Regions from separate parts of the Pseudoalteromonas sp. MB47 genome, predicted to be linked through region 3. Evidence: predicted binding sites of a transcription regulator. Region 3 holds the regulator's gene; each other region holds the start of a gene.

Region 1 (4,456 bases), on a different contig from region 3:
TTGCACATCTTCAGGACGAACTAAACCTTCTAGGCGAATAAATTCTTCACCAGTATTCAAAGTGAGCCATTTTTCACCACGAATAACCAAGTTCCCATTCGGTAAAACACGCATCACATTGACAGAAATATCACCAAATAAGCTATTTGATTGGTTAGACTTTGAATCGCCTTTAAACGATGCCCCTGAGCCAATACCAAACTGAATGCTGTCGCCACCAATGTTAACCGGGTTTCCGCCAAGCCCAATAACAGGGTCTAAACTAGCATCTGTTTCTTTGTCGGTTTCAGTTTTTGCCGCTTTAGTTGCTTGGGTAGACTCTTGCAATTTAACAGTGATGATATCGCCGGCGCGTAATGCCTTTTTATCTGAGTACAAGTCATTTGCCGAATAACTATCAAACAACGAACCTGTTGGTACCACTTGTTCAGTACTTGGTTCCGGATACATAGGCGCATAGTAAGGGTCATCCTGAACCACATGATGATTTTGCGTTGTCATACAACCACCCAGCATCAATGCTGCTGATGTGACTAAGATAATATTACGCATGCTGCCTCCTACCCATTAAAGTTGCTGATTGATGTAACTAAGCATTTCATCAACAGCTGAAATCACTTTTGAATTCATTTCATAAATTCGTTGCGTTTCAATCAAGTTAACAAGCTCTTCCGTTACATTCACGTTAGAGGTTTCAAGGGAACCTTGAACCACAGTGCCTAAACCATCGATACCAGGATTACCTTGCACAGGTGCGCCACTCACAGCGGTTTCTGTGTATAAGTTTTGCCCCATAGGCTCAAGACCCGATGGATTAATAAAATCACTAATGGTGAGCTGACCGATGACCACGTTCTCTGCTTGACCTGAAATACGCACTGATACTTCACCGTCTTGTGAAACAGTAATTGATTGTGCATCGTCTGGTACGTTCATTTCTGGCTGTAATGGAAAACCCGCGCCGGAAGTTACAATGCGACCATCTTCGTCAGTCGTGAATTGACCATTACGTGAATAGGCAATATTGCCATCTGGTAATTGCACTTCAAAAAAACCTGGGCCTGAGATCATCCAGTCCAATGAATTTTCAGTGGTAAGCATATTACCTTGTGAAAAGTTCTTTTGGTTAGCAACCACTTTGGCACCGGCACCAAGCATTAAGCCTGACGGCATTTCAGTGTCTTGCGACGAGCGGCCACCTGGCTGGTTAATGTTTTGATATAGTAAATCTTCAAATACGGCGCGGCTTTTTTTGTAGCCTACCGTGCTGGCATTCGCGAGATTATTTGAGATCACCGAAATATCGGTTTGCTGGGCGTCAAGCCCGGTTTTACTGATCCATAATGCAGGATTCATAACTCTACCCTCTCAGTCATCTTAAACAATGCGTAACAGCTGATCTTGACGCTCATCGAGCTCTTCGGCTGTTTTCATCAATTTAACTTGTAATTCAAATTGGCGTTGATTGCTGATCATATCGACCATTTCATGCACTGGGTTTACGTTCGACATTTCAAGCGTTCCCGACAATACTTTTACGTTTGGTGAAATGTCACAAAAACCACAAAGGTCATTGACCAACATGTCTTCTTTTGGTCGAAATAAACCGTCATTGCCTTTTTCAAGCTGAGTGTTATCAGCCTCAATCACTTTTAAGCGATCAACCACTTCCAAAAAGTTAGCAGGCGCACCTTGCGGGCGAACCTGAATAGCGCCATCTTCACTAAACTCAACTTTTTCAATAGGCAATGGCAAAATGATTGGACCACCTTCGCCAATTACTTGACGGCCATGGCTCGTGATCAATGCGCCATCTGGAGTAATGTTTAATGTACCAGTTTTGGTGTACGCCTCATTGCCGGATGCATCTTGTACGCTCAACCAACCACGGTCGCTCATCGCGATATCAAGCTCACGGCCAGTTTCAACAAAACCACCCGATTCCATATTAGATCCTGGGCGTTCTTGCATTGCAAACACCCTAGATGGCAGACCTTCACCGAAGGCTTGCATAGAGCGAGCTTGTGCAAAATCAGCTTTAAAGCCAGTGGTGTTAGCATTAGCAAGATTGTTGGCCTTGAGCTCAAGACCTCGCAAACTTTGCTTAGCACCCGACATGGCAATGTAGACCATTTTGTCCATAACATTGACTCACTAAAAATACGATAATTAGGAAATGCAATAAAAGTGCCAAAGTAAAATTGACGCTAAAATAGAAGAGAAAAATGAATAGTAAGAATGAAAAAAGGCTGCCAATAGAGGAAGCAGCCTTCGTGTCGGATTAAGCTTAGAACCGTTAAGATTAACGGATCTGTAGGATGTTTTGTTGTAGTGTTGAGTTAACCTCAAGCGCACGTGAATTTGCTTGGAAGTTACGCTGAGCACTAATTAAGTCAACAAGTTCATTGGTTAAGTTAACGTTTGATTGCTCAAGCGCTGATGAGTTAATTGAACCTAGAGTACCTGAACCTGGTTCACCCGCAATCGGCTCACCTGACGTTAAACTCTTCTTCCAAGATGTATCACCAACTTGTTGCAAGCCCTGTGAATTAGAGAAGCGCACCATAGCAACTTGACCTAGGAACGACGTATCTCCATTACTGTATGACGCAACAATTTTACCGTCAGAACCGATATCAATTCCTGATAGACGACCTACAGTCGCACCATCTTGCTCTAATGCTTTTACTTCAAAGTTACTTGCGTATTGAGTTGGAACTTTATTTGCTGTTGCCGCTTCATCACGCCAGTTAATAGTCACATCATCAGGGAAACTTGCACCATTCGAAAGTAAATCAGAAAGGCCTGTCGCAGCACCTAAACCACTCGGTAACGTTAATGGATTAAATGTTGTATCAGTATTCGCTGTACCATCTGTACTTTGTGGTAAGCCACTGGCATCAAACTGAAAAGTTGATAATGGTGTATAAGGTGTTGTGGTTTGCTCAACACCTGTTGCATCAAATGGCTTTTCATCTAATGTAGCGTATACTTCCCACTCATTTTCATTACCAGTCACTGTAGAATCAGTTTTCACAAAGAAGAACTGTAGAATATGCGGTTCACCTAATGAGTCATACACCGTTGTTGATGTAGAGCTGTTATAAGTTGCACTTGTTTCTGGATCGAATGGTGTCACAGTTGGCGCAGAGGCACGTGAATCAAGGTTAAATGACGAATAGACATTCGTGGTTGCACGTGGTGAACCTGATGCATCTGGAATTTGTAGCGCAGAAGATGTACTTAAGCTTACAGAGGTTGTGTCACCGGTTGCTTCATCAACAGGGAAACCTTGTAAGTAATTACCGCTCGCATCCACAATAAAGTTATCTTTATTAAGTTTGAACGCACCAGCACGCGTGTAAGTAAAATCTTGTGCACCTAAGTCATTCGCCATTGCGAAATAACCTTCACCAGTAATTGCTAAATCAAGTGAGTTATTTGTGAAAGAGAGTGAACCTTGGTGGAATTGTTGTGCCACCATTGTTGTCCTTACACCGTCACCATTTTTTGTTTTACCAGAACTAAATACTGATGATGCGTATACATCAGCGAACTCTGCACGAGACTCTTTAAAGCCCGTAGTGTTAACGTTAGCAATATTATTTGCTGTTACGTCTAAATCTTTTTGTGCGGCTGCTAAGCCTGTTAATGCAATATTGAAGCTCATAACTCACCTCTAACCTATCTCTTAGCCTAAGCTAACCCAAACCTTTTATACTTATGCGATTTCAGCTATATCAGTTAGCCTAACCGCACCCTCTTTTGTATTTACGATAATGCCGCTTGCGCCATTAATATTGACACTTTCAATATTCTTAAAGGTCGCCATAGGCATACTGCTGTAGTCTCCATTTACAAAGCCTTCAGCACTGATGTCATACTCGCCTTCAGGGAGCACATTGCCATCGTTATCTTTACCATCCCACTCAAAACGCAGTGCGCCCGCAGACTGAGAACCTAGTTCAATGGTTCGTACTAATTGACCTGAAGAATCTGTTATTCTTAGCGTTAAAGATTCAACGGCTGTCTCAGCAACCACCGACCCTTTAGCAAGGTTTTCACCGTCAAAGTCAATGGTGTCAGACTCTAATAACGCTTGCTTACCAACCAAAGTGGAAGCCTGTAACGCAGAATTTGATGTCATTGATGCAGTCAGTGAGTCAAACTTCTCGTTTAAGTTTGAAATACCTTCAGCCATAGTAAAGTTCGTCATCTGCGCGATCATTTGATCGTTATCAGCAGGGTTACTCGGATCCTGGAACGACAACTGCTGTGTTAACAACGAAAAGAAATCTTCCTGAGAAAGTGTGTTGTTGTCTTCCTCAGTTGTTTGCGTATTGCTTTGATTCCAACGCAAGCTATCCATATAGGATGATGATGCAGAGCTGATGTCGTTACTCATAACTTATCCTCGATTACCGTTGTCCTAACAACAGTGTTTTACTTAACATTT
Region 2 (4,456 bases), on a different contig from region 3:
CAAGAACTTGCTGATGCCATTGCAGTATCACGTAAAACCATTAGCACAGTTGAAACAGGCCGCTTTATACCCTCGGTGATTATCGCGTTAAAAATTGCTGCTCACTTTGAACTCAGTGTTGAGCAATTATTTACACTCGATGACAATGATTAATAAACCACGTCAGTCGCAATCTTACTTATAAATTATCAGTAAGATTGCATCATTTCATTACTTCGGTATGATGCACGACCCTGTTGTTTTTGCACCCTGTGTACTAAAATTAAACAACCCAATTTGGTCAAAACTGGAGTATCGATTAAGCATGAAGAAACTGCTTATTTCACCGTCAAAAATGGCGCTTGGCGAGCAAGAAAGTCAAATTTATCAAAATATCCTCAAGCAAGCCTCTGATATCAGCTTAAACCTAATGGCAGTTAAAGTAGAAAACCACCCTGAAGACTTTTTAGGTTGGTGCTATGAGCTATTAAGTGCAAGCCGCGATCGCATTAACTACGATCTGTTAGAAGATAAGCAATTACCCACTCTTAAAAAACTTCATGACTTATTAATTTCTGCAATCAGTTTTTTGCAGTTAAAAACATTAAGGGTTGCGCCATGGCCTGTTATTGCAGGCTTCATCGAGCAGCATAAAGAGCTTTTAGCCCTTGATGAGCAACTACGCTTAGCTAATTACATTGCTGCAATTAAATCGCAATCCCTAAAAGAGATGATCCCAGAAGACCGTTTAGCGTTTTCAGGTAAACACAGTGCTTCGCTTGATCCAAGCAGCTACAACTTCGACGTTGAATGGTTTGCTTCTACTAAGAACGCGAAAGGTTTCCACCAAATGTTGAGTGATTTACCAGGTGCGTTCGATGAGGCGCTTGCACACATTCCACTTGAGGGTGAAGTAACGCAAGAACATTATCAGCATTTTATGGTTGCTTACTTCATGGCGTTTAATGGCAGCGATGAAAAGCCAACGCTTGCTCCTGCTACTCGCTTGCTTGCGATGCGCCGACCTGACGTGTTTACACCAATCGTAAATAGTAAACTTGATGCCCTTTGTGCGGCATTAGGTATTACTAAGCTTAATAACCGTGATTTTGAGCGCTACTGGCAAGATGTTATCGAAGCAATACATAACATGCCTTGGTTCAAAATGGCCAGTGCAGCAAATGAGCTTGAACAATCTCTGGTTGAAATCAAAGCCCTATTGCCTAGCTTCTTTTATTATGCAGATAAAAGTACCACTGATAACTCAAACTATATTAAGTTGTTAAACAAACCTAAGAGTACCACGAGCTCAGCAGGTAAAAAGACCGTACGCCGCGGCAAAGAATCAGCTGAGATACTGGTAGACCGCGCACTAGCAAGTGATGATATCCCTGAACATATCAAAGCTAAGCGCGATTCAATCATCAGTGAAGTAGAAAAAGGCCGCAGTGTTGAAGAAACCATTAGTCTAATGCGTGCAATTTTCGGCTAAGTTACTCTCAAATAAGCAAAACCCGGTTGCTTCGCAATTGTGCAACCGGGTTATTTTTTGCACCACACATGTGCGCATGAACAATTCAAATAACTATCCTTTTCACAATTAAACAAGTTTAAAAGCCTGTTTTTAAAGCCTTTAAGCATAAAATATCCCGTTAGAAATTAACTTGGCACAACCAGTGCAACATCGTATCCAGACAACACATAGAAAATGTCCTCAAATAATAACCAGACTGCAATCTGAAAATGGGACAAAATCAACATAACAACAGGATACAGAAACATGCTAAAACTAAAAAAAACGGTCGCAGCAAGCGCCCTTGCGCTATTAACTTTGAGCTCAACATATAGCTATGCAGAAGTCACAGCAAACGCTGCGGCAACTTCAAACTACTTATGGCGTGGTCAAGAGCAAGGCGGCGGTGATGCTGCAATCCAAGGTGGTATCGACTACGCAAGTGAATCTGGCTTTTATGCGGGTACTTGGGTGTCGAATGCTAGCTGGGCTGACGACATGACTTACGAGCTAGACCTTTATGCTGGTTTTGGCGGTGAAATCAATGAAACCTTTAGCTACGATGTTGGCTACATTTATTATGCATACCCAGATGCAGCATCTTACACAGATGCAGACTTCTCAGAAATCTACGGTAGCATTAGCATGGGTAGCTTCACCTTTGGTGCAGCAGTCCTAGCAACATCAGCAGCAAGCGGTGACGGTACAGATTTTGGTGACTCTCTATATTTAAATGCTGACTACAGTTTCCCAGTTGGCAGTACCGGTGCAGAAATGGCCCTTCACTTAGGTCATTACTCAGGGGATTTCATTGGTGATGATGACATCATCGACTACGGTGTTTCAGTGTCGAAAGACGGCTTTACTTTCGGTCTTTCAGACAACGACATTGATGGTTCAGATGTAAAAGTGTACGTCGCTTACGCGGTTGACTTCACTTTATAAAGAATGTGTTACTTGCTGCAACACGAAGGGCCGTTAAGGCCCTTTTCTCATTTATATCAATACACTTATGGTACACTATGACCAGTTGAGCCTTGCCAAATGCGATACCATTGTTCACGGTTCATAGTAAGCTGCTTAGCGTCAACAGCTGATTTAACACGCTCAATATTACCCGTACCAAGTACCACAGACGGTGCACTTGGGTGCATTAACAGCCAAGCATAAACAACCTGATCAATGGCTGTGGCGCCAATTTCAGCCCCAACCTGCTCCAACACTGCACGTAAACGCACCGCTTTTTCATCTTCACTTGAGAATAAGCGACCCCCAGCTAATGGAGACCAAAGCATAGGTTTGATATCAAGTAATTGGCATTGGTCTAAGCTGCCATCATCAAGGGCTTTCATCTCGTAAGGTGAAAACTCAATTTGATTAGTCACAAGCTCAAAGTCTAAACGCGACTGCAACAAGCTAAGTTGCGATGGGGTAAAATTAGATACACCAAAGTCAAGCACATCACCATTTGCTTTTAGGGTATTAAATGCTTGTGCCATTTCATCGGCGTTCATCAAGTAATCAGGGCGATGAATAAGTAATACATCTAAACGATCAGTGCTGAAGTTTTTAAGTGACTGCTGTGCCGAGGCAATAATATGCGCGGCACTTGAATCATAATGATTTGCTTTGCCTTGTAGCCCTAGGCTTGCAAACGCAGGCTTGATACCACACTTTGTGATTATTTTGATTTCATCACGAATACTTGGTTTTAGTTTAAGTGCTTTACCAAATTCAGCTTCACAACCGTATTCACCGTAAATGTCAGCGTGATCGGTATGTGACACCCCCATTTCAATTGCATTTTCTAAAAAACTTAAGCATTGCTGGGGCGTTATCTGCCAATCTAGCAAACGCCAGAACCCTAATACCAACTCATCAATACAACGATCATTGTTATTCACCATAACGACCTACTTTTCCTAATAAATTCGACTCAAATTAACTCTTTAACCATATCACAGATTTACCAATCACAGCTGTTAACATACAGTTACAAAATAGATTGCTAATTTGTTACTAAACAGGATATTTTAGTACCTAAAAACAAATGTTATAAAACAAGGAATAAAAAATGAAATCGTCAAATGTTATGACTGCTTTGGTTGATATTTTTATCAGTCCAAGCAGAGCCTTTAATGGTTTAAAAGAGGCAAAAGGTTGGTCTTTTGTTGCCTTTATTTTACTTGCCGGCATTCTCGCTGCCAGCATGTTTGCTTTTTACAATAAGGCTGACCCGCAGTTTTTAATAGATCAACAAGTGGCAGCGGCCAGTGTTGATGCCACCATTGCAGAACAAAAAATGATTCGCCAAAGCATGGAGCAAACCATAGATATGCAAGTATGGTTTGCTATGTTTGGTGGCATTATTGGTTTGGCTGTTATTAATGCTCTAATGGCAGGCTACTACCTATTTGTATCTAAGCAAGACCCAGAAGCTAATTATGGCTATGGTGCGTGGTATGGCTTTGGTGTGTGGACTATGATGCCAATGATTATTTCAAGCCTAGGTTTACTCATCTTAGTATTAACTGCGAGTACCGACCAAATCTCACAGACGTTATTTAACTATGCTTCGATTAACCAACTTTTAATTGGTTTAGAAATTGGCCACCCATTCTACACCTTACTTGAAAGTCTCAATATCTTTTCTATTTGGGGTATTTTCATCGCAGCTATCGGTTTAAAGAGCTGGACTAATTTTACTTTCAATAAGGCACTACTGTTTGCAGCCTTACCAAGTATTGTTATTTACGGTATTTGGACTGTAATCGCTCTCGTTTAATTCTGCTTTGAGCGGCAATATGCCGCTCTTAACTTCCAAGGAAGAAAGATGAAAAAAGCCATTATAATTGGCCTCGCTGTTACGGCATTTGTCGCTTTACTAATCTCAAAACAAGTCACAGGCAATAAAGATGCACCAGAAATGCATATTGCAGAAGTTGAACAAGGCAATATTGCCGA
Region 3 (4,456 bases):
GGTGCCTAGTTAGATATCTTGTTCGCGGTGGCGAATTTTTACATTAGCATGAGTTTTAGAAAAGCTTTCACCAATTGTTTGCGCTAAGTAAACAGAACGGTGTTGGCCTCCTGTACAACCAATTGCAATGGTTAGGTAACTGCGGTTATTGCGCTCTAGATGTGGCAACCAAGTCTGTACAAAGGTTTGAATCTGCCAAGTGAACTTTTGCACTATGCTGTGGCTAGCTAAATAATCCCTGACAGGCTGATCGAGACCGGTTAGTGGCTTCAAATCAGGCTCCCAGTGTGGGTTCGGTAAAAAGCGTGCATCAAAAACGTAGTCAGCTTCTTTTGGAATACCATGCTTAAAACCAAACGACATAAACGTAATAATCAGTTTTTTATCTTTCTTACCTAAAATCTTTTCACGAATTGATTCTGCTAACTGATGAACACTCAAATCAGTGGTATCAATCATAAAGTCAGCGCGGGTGATCAGCACATCAAGCAGGATTTTTTCTTGTTTAATGGCAAGATCAAGCGGTAAAGAATCAATCGATAATGGATGCAAACGGCGAGTTTCAGAAAAGCGCTTAATTAGGGTTTGATCATCACTATCTAGGTAGAATAGTGTTGGGTTTGCAAAACCTGGCAGGTACTCAAGAATATCATTAAACTCTTGCTGCTCTTTCGGTAAGTTACGTACGTCGATACTGACGGCAATTTTGTCATAATTATCAGAAACACTTCGCACGAGCGAAGGCAGTAGGTTGACAGGAATATTATCAACACAATAGTAGCCTAAGTCTTCAAGAACTCGTAAAGCGACCGATTTGCCCGAGCCTGAGCGACCGCTGATAATTATTAATTCCATTTATGCCTCTGATGCAATTACTTGAAATAGTTGCTGATCGCTTGTAGCACTTCGCAACTGTTTACAAAAATCTTTATCTTTAAGTCTATCAGCAATTGTTGACAAGGTCTTCAAGTGCAACTGGCAATCGCCATCTGGTACGATGAGTGCGACAAAAATATCAACGGGACGATTGTCTATCGCATCAAAATTGATGGGAGATTCACTGACAATAATAAATGCATGAGGTTCATCAGCACCACTCATTCGACCGTGGGGAATAGCTATTCCTCGGCCGATACCTGTACTACCTAACTTTTCCCTGTTCAGAAAAGCATCTAGGATATCTTGTTGAGATAAATGAGGAAACTGCTGGTGAGCTAACTCGCTAATATACTCAAGAATTCTTTTTTTGCTATTAAAAAGGACCGCAGCTTTGCTGCAGTCCTGATTAGTAAGTGAACTAAGTTTCATAATTTAATGTCGAGCTAATTTCTCTTTATGCTTAATGACTTGGCGATCAAGTTTATCGATCAATGAGTCAATTGCTGCGTACATATCTTGATGTTCTGTAGAAGCGAACAACTCGCCTCCGTTTACATGTAAAGTTGCTTCTGCTTTTTGGCTTAATTTTTCTACATCTAAAATGACATGAACATTATTAATATGATCAAAATGCCTTTCTAGTTTTGCGAACTTAGTGTTTACATAGTCTCTTAATGAATCAGTGACTTCTACGTGACGACCAGTTAAATTTAGTTGCATAAGCATTTTCCTTCTATGTAAAACGTCTAAATCAGACTTTTACGCTGATTAGACGGAGGTATTGCTAGAGACTCACGATATTTTGCAATTGTACGTCTAGCTACTTTAATTCCTTGCTCAGCCAATATATCTGCAATTTTGCTATCACTCAATGGTTTAACCGAGTTTTCTGCAGCAACTAACTTCTTGATTAAAGCGCGAATTGCTGTAGAAGAACACTCACCACCATTTTCGGTGCTGACATGGCTTGAGAAGAAATATTTCAACTCAAAAATTCCCCTTGGGGTATGCATATATTTTTGTGTTGTAACCCGAGAAATCGTCGATTCATGCATTTCGACCATTTCAGCGACATCGTTTAGCACCATTGGCTTCATTGCCTCTGGGCCATGTTCAAAGAAAGCTTGCTGTTGTTGCACGATACAGTTGGTCACTTTTAGTAAAGTATCGTTACGGCTTTCTAAGCTCTTAATAAACCACTTTGCTTCTTGTAAGTGAGAACGAATAAATTGGCTGTCGCTACTTGATTTAACAGAGCGAGACATCGCTGCATATTGGCTATTCACTCTAATTTTTGGCATACAATCTGGGTTTAACTCGACTACCCAGCGGCCTTTCACTTTTTTCACTGATACATCGGGTATGACGTACTCAGATTCTTCGCGTACTATGCTATCCGCAGGCTTAGGATTTAAGCTGTGAATGAGCGTCATCACTTCTTTAAGCTCGTTTTCTTTAAGCTTAGTCTTTTTCATTAAAGTGCGATAGTCGCGACTTGCTAATAATTCGATATGCTCAGATAAAACCATTTTAGTTTCAGCTAAATATGGCGTATTGGCATCGAATTGACGAAGTTGTATACACAGGCACTCTTGTAAACTTCGCGCGCCGATACCAACTGGATCGAATAACTGTATTCTTTTTAAGACAGCTTCAACTTCATCGAGTTCGATTTCTTCTTCATCATTATTTTGATTAAAGCTTTCGACAATATCTTCGCAGCTAACCGTTAAAATACCTGAGTCATCGATAGCTTCAACGATGGCAACGGCAATCGCTTCATCGGTAGGACTAAATGGTGTGAGCTGTAGTTGCCACATTAAATATTCTTGCAGTGTTTCTGTTGAAGCACCTTGGTAAATAGACTCGTCTTCAGGCATTGGCCCAGACGATGTTGATGGGGCGGCACTCATGTACTCATCCCACGTAACATCCATAGCTAAGTCATCGCTAACCGTATCCTTACTCAGAGCATCACTGCTTTCTTGCTCGAATTCGCTAGGTGCTTCGTCGGCAGACGCGCTGACTTGTACATCGTCAGACTCCGCTTTTTGCTCATTCTTACCGATGCTTTCTTCGTTGTAATCCGCTTCTTCCACTTCAAGCAGAGGATTACTATCAAGCGCTTCTTGAATTTCTTGCTGGAGATCCAATGTACTGAGCTGCAACAAGCGAATGGCTTGTTGCAGTTGTGGAGTCATTGTAAGTTGCTGGCCCATGCGCAGCTGTAATGATTGCCTCATGTATCCCTAACAATCCTTTTTAAGTTATCGGTAACGGTGAGGACACTGTTATCGATTTATTGTCATTGTATAAGTCTAGCAGATGCTCTAGTCGGTGGCGTAATGGTTACAGCCTGAATTGCTCGCCTAGATAAACATCACGTACAGTTTGGTCAGCTAATACGTGCTCAGGTGTGCCTGATGCAATTAGCTCCCCATGAGAAACAATGTAGGCTTTTTCACAAACATCAAGGGTTTCTCGAACATTATGGTCAGTAATAAGTACACCAATACCACGATTTTTTAGGTGCTCAATAATTTTCTTTATATCTAACACCGAAATAGGATCAACACCAGCAAAAGGCTCATCTAAAAGGATAAATTTAGGATTAGCGGCTAATGCACGTGCAATTTCAACGCGGCGTCGTTCACCACCTGACAGTGCCATACCTTGGCTATCGCGAATATGTTGAATGCTAAATTCATCTAATAAGTTGTTAAGAGTCTCTTCGCGCGTTGTTTTGTTAAGATCTTTGCGGGTCTCTAATATGGCCATCAAGTTTTGGTAAACTGTTAATTTTCGAAAAATAGACGACTCTTGTGGTAGATAACCAATACCTAAGCGCGCACGGCTGTGCATTGGCAAAAGCGTGATATCGTTATCATCGATGCTTATTTTTCCTTTGTCGCTTGGTACGAGGCCTACAATCATATAGAAGGTGGTGGTTTTACCTGCACCATTTGGCCCTAACAAGCCAACAATACTGCCCGCTTCAACTTCAAGACCGACATTTTTAACCACTTGGCGGCCTTTGTAGCTTTTAGCTAAAAGCTCTGCTTTTAATGTGCTCATGGTTGGCCTTTATCGTCTTTTTTATTTTCTACAGGCACTAAAATAGTGTGTACACGATCTGTTGAGTTTTCGTCTTTTTCTGCGCTGATCAGCTGTTGAGCCATATCATAGGTAATGCTTTTTGCCGTTACTTTTTGACCCGCTTGAGTGACTTCAGCTTCGCCATTGAGTGTTAAGAAGCGTTTCGCAACATCATAACGAACTTCTTCGGCGCTGGCGCTCATCACGGTACCATCAGCTTGCTTTTCTTCGAAGTAAGCTGGTTTGCCTGTAGCGATAATTAATTCGACTGTACCTTCGGTGTCACCGCCATGTGCCTCAAGTCGCTCTGCTGTAATGCGACGATCACCATGCACGATCTCTACGTTACCTTCGAATATGCCAACGCCATCTTTTAGTTTACCGACTTGGCGATCTGAGCTAATGCTAATTTGAGCGCCTGTTTGCTCGGCAGCTGCGCCCGAAAAGGCAATCAATAAGCTTGGGATCAGGAGTAATTTCT

What was found. The regulator sigma-54, encoded in region 3, starts transcription at its own class of promoters, with help from an activator protein. The targets are predictions, from matches to a motif close to GTTGGCACGNNNNTNGNNT.
Region 1: the regulator sigma-54 is predicted to act here: its motif matches at 2,177-2,195, upstream of IMPJCBKJ_RS19820 (flagellar basal body rod protein FlgF).
Region 2: the regulator sigma-54 is predicted to act here: its motif matches at 1,643-1,661, upstream of IMPJCBKJ_RS16390 (TorF family putative porin).

What each region holds. Positions count from the first base shown of each region.
Region 1 covers NZ_VFBD01000031.1:337,868-342,323, forward strand. Annotated here, with positions in the region: gene flgH (flagellar basal body L-ring protein FlgH) at 1-552, opposite strand, end outside; gene flgG (flagellar basal-body rod protein FlgG) at 568-1,356, opposite strand; gene IMPJCBKJ_RS19820 (flagellar basal body rod protein FlgF) at 1,378-2,142, opposite strand; gene flgE (flagellar hook protein FlgE) at 2,303-3,670, opposite strand; gene IMPJCBKJ_RS19830 (flagellar hook assembly protein FlgD) at 3,722-4,405, opposite strand; gene flgC (flagellar basal body rod protein FlgC) at 4,419-4,456, opposite strand, start outside.
Region 2 covers NZ_VFBD01000029.1:12,558-17,013, forward strand. Annotated here, with positions in the region: gene IMPJCBKJ_RS16380 (helix-turn-helix transcriptional regulator) at 1-153, shown strand, start outside; gene IMPJCBKJ_RS16385 (hypothetical protein) at 305-1,471, shown strand; gene IMPJCBKJ_RS16390 (TorF family putative porin) at 1,760-2,437, shown strand; gene IMPJCBKJ_RS16395 (aldo/keto reductase) at 2,503-3,396, opposite strand; gene IMPJCBKJ_RS16400 (YIP1 family protein) at 3,567-4,277, shown strand; gene IMPJCBKJ_RS16405 (efflux RND transporter periplasmic adaptor subunit) at 4,326-4,456, shown strand, end outside.
Region 3 covers NZ_VFBD01000011.1:99,518-103,973, reverse strand. Annotated here, with positions in the region: gene rapZ (RNase adapter RapZ) at 10-855, opposite strand; gene ptsN (PTS IIA-like nitrogen regulatory protein PtsN) at 856-1,308, opposite strand; gene hpf (ribosome hibernation promoting factor) at 1,312-1,599, opposite strand; gene IMPJCBKJ_RS07290 (RNA polymerase factor sigma-54) at 1,626-3,122, opposite strand; gene lptB (LPS export ABC transporter ATP-binding protein) at 3,229-3,954, opposite strand; gene lptA (lipopolysaccharide transport periplasmic protein LptA) at 3,951-4,456, opposite strand, start outside.